Regions from separate parts of the Streptomyces sp. NPDC019396 genome, predicted to be linked through region 1. Evidence: riboswitches for the same ligand, from Rfam matches in the RefSeq annotation. Region 1 holds a riboswitch; the other holds the start of a gene.

Region 1 (3,198 bases):
AGGCATCGACTCCGCTGCCGTCAGGGCTTTCTATGAGGCCCATGTGCGGCCCGCCACCGCCACGGCCGTGATCGTCGGTGACCTCGCCGACGTCGATCTGGACGCCGTGCTGGCCGACACCATCGGCGCCTGGACCGGCAGCGCGGGCGAGCCCCGCCTCATGGCGCCGATCACCGCCGACGACACGGGCCGTGTCGTGATCGTCGACCGTCCCGGCGCCGTTCAGACCCAGCTGCTCATCGGCCGCATCGGGCCGGACCGCCATGACAGCGTCTGGCCGGCCCAGGTCCTCGGCACCTACTGCCTGGGTGGCACCCTCACCTCGCGCCTGGACCGCGTCCTGCGCGAGGAGAAGGGCTACACCTACGGAGTGCGGGCCTTCGCCCAGGTGCTGCGCTCGGCCGCCCCCGCGGCCCCGGGTGGTGCCACCGGCGCGGCCACGCTCGCCATCAGCGGCTCCGTCGACACCCCGAACACCGGCCCGGCGCTCCAGGATCTCGTCACGGTGCTGCGCACGCTCGCCGCCGAGGGCCTCACGGACGCCGAGCGCGATGTGGCTGTGCAGAACCTGGTGGGTGTCGCCCCGCTGAAGTACGAGACCGCCGCCTCCGTCGCCGGCACGCTGGCCGACCAGGTGGAGCAGGGTCTCCCGGACGACTTCCAGGGACAGCTGTATGCCCGGCTGGCCGCCACCGGCACCGTCGAGGCGACCGCCGCGGTCGTCAGCGCCTTCCCGGTGGATCGGCTTGTCACGGTCCTCGTCGGTGACGCCGCGGAGATCGAGGAGCCGGTCAAGGCGCTCGGAATCGGCGAAGTGACCATTGTCACCGGCTGATTGACGGGAGTGAGCCGAAGGTCCGTGGAGCCAGGAGGCATCCGCGGGTGAGGACCTGCACGGGCCCCGTTGGCGCATGCTCAACGGGGCCCTTCTCTTTGCCCGTTCATCCCTCTCCGCACCTGCCCGTTTGTCCGTTTTGTTGGAGAGGCTGCCTGTCTGCCCTGTGGGATGTGCGACAAAATCTCGTGTTCATTTGGTGATTGGCCGAAGATCGGCTTAGCGTCTTCTGCACTGTCCGCTCGTTGATATGCGCCGCACCTGCGGCAACGGGCAGCTATCGCCGAGTCCCCGTCGGGCGCAAGCCTGGGGAGCCGGGGACCCACAAGTCCCGTGGGGTGAATCGGTACGCCTTCGCGCATCCGCGTGGAGGGGGACCGTAGGAGACCTTCCTGCTCCGAACCCGTCAGCTAACCCGGTAGGCGAGAAGGAAGGAAAGGACAAGCCACTTCATGGCGTTCACCCGTGCCACCGGGAAGCATCGTGGTCCGAGCCGGCTGACGCGCAAGCGTGCGGGCATCGCCGGGGCCGCGGCGCTGGCCACCACCGGCGTCGTCGGAACCCTCGCCTCACCCGCCCTCGCCGCCGAGCCGGAGAGCCCCTCCGTCGAGGACACCGGTCTGAACCAGGTGGTCATCGTCGGCGACACGCTCGCCAAGCAGGTCGGCGCCCAGGCCGACGTCCAGCAGGAAGAGGCGGACCTCGCCGCGTCCAAGGCCAAGGCCGAAGCCGACGCGAAGCGCAACGCCGAGCTCCGGGTCAAGGCCGCCCGGGATGCCGAGGAACGCGCCGCCCGTGAGGCCGAGCGCAAGCGCCTGCTGTCGTACAACCTTCCCGTCGCCGGGTCCTATGTCAGCACCGACTACCACTCGGGCGGGGCCATCTGGTCCTCGGGCAGCCACACCGGCATCGACTTCCACGCCTCCTCCGGGTCCAAGGTCGTCGCGGTCGGCACGGGCACCGTCGTGGAGGCCGGCTGGGGTGGCGCGTACGGCAACAACGTCGTGATCAAGATGAACGACGGCACGTACACCCAGTACGGCCACCTCTCGTCCATCAGCGTCTCCGTCGGCGAGCGGGTCACCCCGGGCCAGCAGCTCGGACTGTCCGGCTCCACCGGCAACACCACCGGCCCGCACCTCCACTTCGAAGCCCGTACGAGCCCCGAGTACGGCTCGGACATCGACCCGGTGGCCTATCTGCGCGGCCACGGCGTCAAGGTCTGACCGAACCGCAACGCGGCAGGCGAAGCTCCGATCCGCGCGCGGTCCCACGGCGCGCGGAGCACGAAGGCTCCGGCCCGGTCATCGAGACCGGCCGGAGCCTTCGGCATTTTCCGGCCAAAAGATATCCATGGACCGGAGCGGGCCATCGGAATTCCGTCCCATTGTCATAGAGTCACCGAACAGACGTCGCTCGACTGATCGACTGGATCTCGCGCGGAGTGAGCGGATGCAGCGGATTTAGGCGGAGGTTCGGTATGCGCATTCCTGCGCGCTCGGTATGCACGGCAATCCGCGACGACATCGTGTCCGGGGTCCTGGAGCGTGGCAGCCGGCTCGCCGAGGAGCAGTTGGCCCGTCGCTACGGCGTCTCGCGCGTCCCTGTGCGCGAGGCGCTGCGCACCCTGGAGTCCGAAGGCTTCGTGGTGTCCCGCCGGCACGCCGGCGCGTGTGTCGCCGAGCCCACCAGGCAGGAGGCCGCCGACCTTCTGGAGACCCGCGTGCTGCTGGAGCCGCTCGGTGCTGCCCGGGCCGCGCAGCGGCGTACCGAGGCCCATCTGAAGGTGCTGCGCGGCCTGGTAAGACTGGGCCGGGAGCGGGCTCGCGGCGGCCAGGGCGAGGATCTGCGGTCACTGGGCGGCTGGTTCCACGAGACGCTGGCCCAGGCGTCCGCCAGCCCCGGGCTGATCACCTTGCTCACCCAGTTGCGGTACAAGATCGCCTGGATGTACGCGGTCGAGCAGCCGGTCCAGCCGATGGAGTGCTGGTCCGAGCATGCGGCGATCGTGGACGCGGTGGCGCGCGGGGACGCGGAGCGCGCGCGGGCGCTCACCGCGGTGCACGCGGAGCGGACGGCCAGGGCGCACCGGCTGCGTATTCCGCCGCCGCGCCCGGCGGTGAGGGTTTCGCAACATCCCGTAAACACAGCGAGCGCGCGTGATTAACACAGGTGCCGTATACAAAAGAGGTTCAATAAACGATTTCCGGGGGGTGTGCCCCCAGGCGTGAATTGCTGTGCCTTGGTGCTCCCGGTATTCCGGTGGCGATCCTCTTCATAAATGCTGCGCCAATTCACACGGTCTCGGGCAGTTCCTCAAGTCCTTCGGCCACCAGCTTCGCCAGCCGGTCCAGTGCCGCCTC
Region 2 (3,198 bases), on a different contig from region 1:
TCCCGATGCTGCTCGCCCTCGCGAGGATCTACGGCACGACCGTCGCAGAGCTGCTCGGTGAGCACCCACCGGAACGCGACTCCGTCATCCGCGGTGGCGGGATGGGACCCGCTGAGGCCGACGGCTGGAGCTACCGGCAGGCCGGCGGCCGGGGCCGCGCCATGCAGGCCCTGCGGGTGCGGGTGCCCCACGGGGCCCAGGGTGATCTGGTGCGGGTCCATCCGGGTGAGGAGTGGCTCTACGTCCTGGACGGCCGGCTCCGGCTGGGCCTCGGGGACACCGTCCATGAGCTCGCCCCGGGGGACAGCGCGCACTTCGACTCGCTCACCCCGCACCGTATCGCCTCCGCCACACCAGGCGGGGTCGAGCTGCTGTTCGTCCACACCCTGCTCCAGAGCCCCGATCCGCACGCGCGACCGCACACCTGAGGAGACCCGCATGCCCGATGCACTTGAGAAGTCCTCGCCGAGCGACCAGAAGTTCCCGCTAGGCCTGGCCGTCCGGCTGTTCGCCTACCTGGTCGCGGGCCACCTGTTCGCGGCGTTCCTCTACCTGCTGTTCACGGTCGGCGGGCAGTGAGGCCGGGGGCGCGCGGAGGTATCAGGCCGCGCCGTCCAGCAGACGGTCGCGCAGCCGCTCCCGGGTCTCGGGCGCGATGCCGAGCCCCTCGGAGAGATAGCGCTCGGGGCCGCCCCAGGTCTCCTCGATGGTCTCGAAGGCCGCCGCCAGGTATTCCGCGCGGGCATCGAAGAGCGGGTTGAGCAGGTCCATGACCTCGGGGGACATGCCGGCGGACGAGGTGTCGCTGCGGCGCACCTTGTAGCGGCGGTGCGGATCGTTCGACTTCAGGTAGTCGGCCTCGATGGCGTCCCGCTCGACGCCCACCGCGAGCAGGGAGATCGCGATCGACAGGCCCGCGCGGTCCTTGCCCGCGGCGCAGTGCATCAGGGCGGGGACACTGTCCTCGGCGAGGGAGTGCAGCACGCTGCTGTGCTCCTCGGTCCGCTCCTTGATCATCTTCCGGTACGAGTCGGACATCCGGCCGGCCGCCTTGCCGTCGGCGAGGATCGAGCGCAGCTGTTCGAGATTGCCGTCGCGCACCATCATCCAGAACTCGGCGCCGTCGGCGGGGTCGCTGAGCGGGATGTTCACGTTCCGCACTCCGGGCAGCTCGACGTCGGCCCCCTCGAGCTTGTGGTCGGCCGCGTTGCGGAAGTCGAAGATCGTGTGGAGCCCCAGGGACGCGAGGAACACCGCGTCGTCGGCGGTGGCGTGGGCGAGGTGACCGCTGCGGAACAGTCTGCCGTGCCGCACCCGGCGCCCGTCCACGGTCGGCAGACCGCCCACGTCCCGGAAGTTGCGCACGCCCGAGAGCTCGGGCTCGGTCGAAGGGACCTGGGGCAGCTGCTGCGTCACGGGGGCTCCTCCGTGTCTGCGGTTGGCGTCGCGCGCCGACGACGGCGTGCACCTGACCATACGACATGGATTCCTCGGGAAATCACCCTGCCCGAAGTGGGTCTGTCTGAGGTTAATGCCGGTTCTGTCCGATTTGATGAATTGGGGAAGGGTGCACCGGTAAGGAATGAGATGGGATTCCCGTCGTGAGCGGGATCATATTCGTGACGGTCCGTTGCCGTGTCTCCCCATCAAACCCCTTTGCGTATAAGGCAATCAAAGATCCGTAATCCACGCAGGGTGACCGGAAAATCCCCGTTGATATCGCACGGGTGAATGCCGACCGAATAGGACTGCTTGTACCGCTCGCCCGACTCGCCTACGGTCGCCGCAATCCGGTCGGACCGCCGAATCCTGCCGCCGTCCGGAATTCCGCACACACCCACGCGTGGCAGGAGCGGGGGACCCAGGTAAGTCGCCGTCCCGGGATTCCGGACGGCTCGGGGTGTAGCCGTGCCATCGCACGGCCGGGCAGCTCCAGCCCGAACCCGACAGCTCACCTCGCAGGCGCCGGAGAGGAATTCGCCATGCCCGGACGGGGTAAGCACCGCCGACCCAAGACCAGCCCGCTCGCTCGCGGATTCGTCGCCGCGGGAACCGGTGGCGCCGCCATCGCACTCCCGCTCATCGGCGCCGCAGGCGCGGCGCACGCCACGGGGAAGTCCGCTCCCGCGGCCACCGCCGAGCACACCGCCGCAGTCGCCCGACAGGCCGCCGCCCCGCAGTCGGTGGCCGCTGCGAAGCCGCCCAGGACCTACACGGTCGTGTCCGGCGACTATCTGTCCAAGATCGCCGAAGAGCAGCAAGTCCGCGGCGGCTGGAAGAAGCTGTACGCCGAGAACCGCGAGGTCGTCGGCGAGAACCCCTCACTGATCCACCCGGGCCTGAAGCTCGCCCTCGGCACCGCGGCGAAGGCCGCGCCGCCGACCGAGCGCCCCGCCCAGGCGCCGGCGAAGAGTGAGCGAGCCTCGCGGTCGGCCGACCGTACCGCCGATGCCCCCAAGGCCGCCCCGGCCGCCCCCAGGGTCAAGGCCGAGGCCAAGGTCGAGGCCGCCGCCCCCGCGGCTGCCGAGGCCCCGTCCGTGAAGAGCAAGGAGTCCTTCTACTCCGCTCCGGTCGCCGGAGGCATCAGCACCGCTTACCGCACCCCGGGTGCCATGTGGTCCAGCGGCTACCACACCGGTCTCGACTTCATCGCCTCCGTCGGCACCTCGGTCAAGTCCGTCGGCCCCGGCACCGTCGCCTCGGCCGGATGGGCCGGCGCGTACGGCAACCAGGTCGTCATCCGGCACGCGGACGGCACCTACTCCCAGTACGCCCACCTCTCCTCCCTCTCCGTCTCGGCCGGGCAGAGCGTGAGTGGCGGACAGCAGATCGGCCTCTCCGGATCCACCGGCAACTCCACCGGTCCGCACCTCCACTTCGAGATCCGCACCACCCCGAACTACGGATCGGACATCGACCCGCTGGCCTACCTCCGCCAGCACGGTGTGAGCCTCTGAACCACTCCCTCCAACTGACGTGACGTCAGTGACGTCCGCCGCTCCCCACCTGACGCGGGGAGCGGCGGACGTCTGTGTGCCGCCGGTATTCCCGTCCGCCGGAAACCGGCTCGGTGGTCTATGTCACGCCCCGTCAACCCCTCCTACGGTGGCGTAGGTCACTTCGCGCGGTGAAAGATGTCGTGACGTGGCAGACGATTCGAGATCAACAACAGACACACTATTCGGGTCGTACGCGGCG

What was found. A riboswitch is a leader RNA that binds a small molecule or an ion and turns the genes downstream of it on or off. The one in region 1 is predicted to bind cyclic di-AMP.
Region 2: another riboswitch for cyclic di-AMP. It lies ahead of ABZ532_RS09020 (LysM peptidoglycan-binding domain-containing M23 family metallopeptidase); the one in region 1 lies ahead of ABZ532_RS13235 (M23 family metallopeptidase).

The regions. Positions count from the first base shown of each region.
Region 1 covers NZ_JBEYBS010000009.1:156,482-159,679, reverse strand. Annotated here, with positions in the region: gene ABZ532_RS13240 (pitrilysin family protein) at 1-835, shown strand, start outside; cyclic di-AMP (ydaO/yuaA leader) riboswitch at 1,107-1,275, shown strand; gene ABZ532_RS13235 (M23 family metallopeptidase) at 1,288-2,061, shown strand; gene ABZ532_RS13230 (GntR family transcriptional regulator) at 2,316-3,002, shown strand; gene ABZ532_RS13225 (HPr family phosphocarrier protein) at 3,130-3,198, opposite strand, start outside.
Region 2 covers NZ_JBEYBS010000006.1:108,625-111,822, forward strand. Annotated here, with positions in the region: gene ABZ532_RS09005 (XRE family transcriptional regulator) at 1-428, shown strand, start outside; gene ABZ532_RS09010 (DUF6126 family protein) at 439-579, shown strand; gene ABZ532_RS09015 (tyrosine-protein phosphatase) at 601-1,416, opposite strand; cyclic di-AMP (ydaO/yuaA leader) riboswitch at 1,825-1,978, shown strand; gene ABZ532_RS09020 (LysM peptidoglycan-binding domain-containing M23 family metallopeptidase) at 1,983-2,957, shown strand; gene ABZ532_RS09025 (SGNH/GDSL hydrolase family protein) at 3,145-3,198, shown strand, end outside.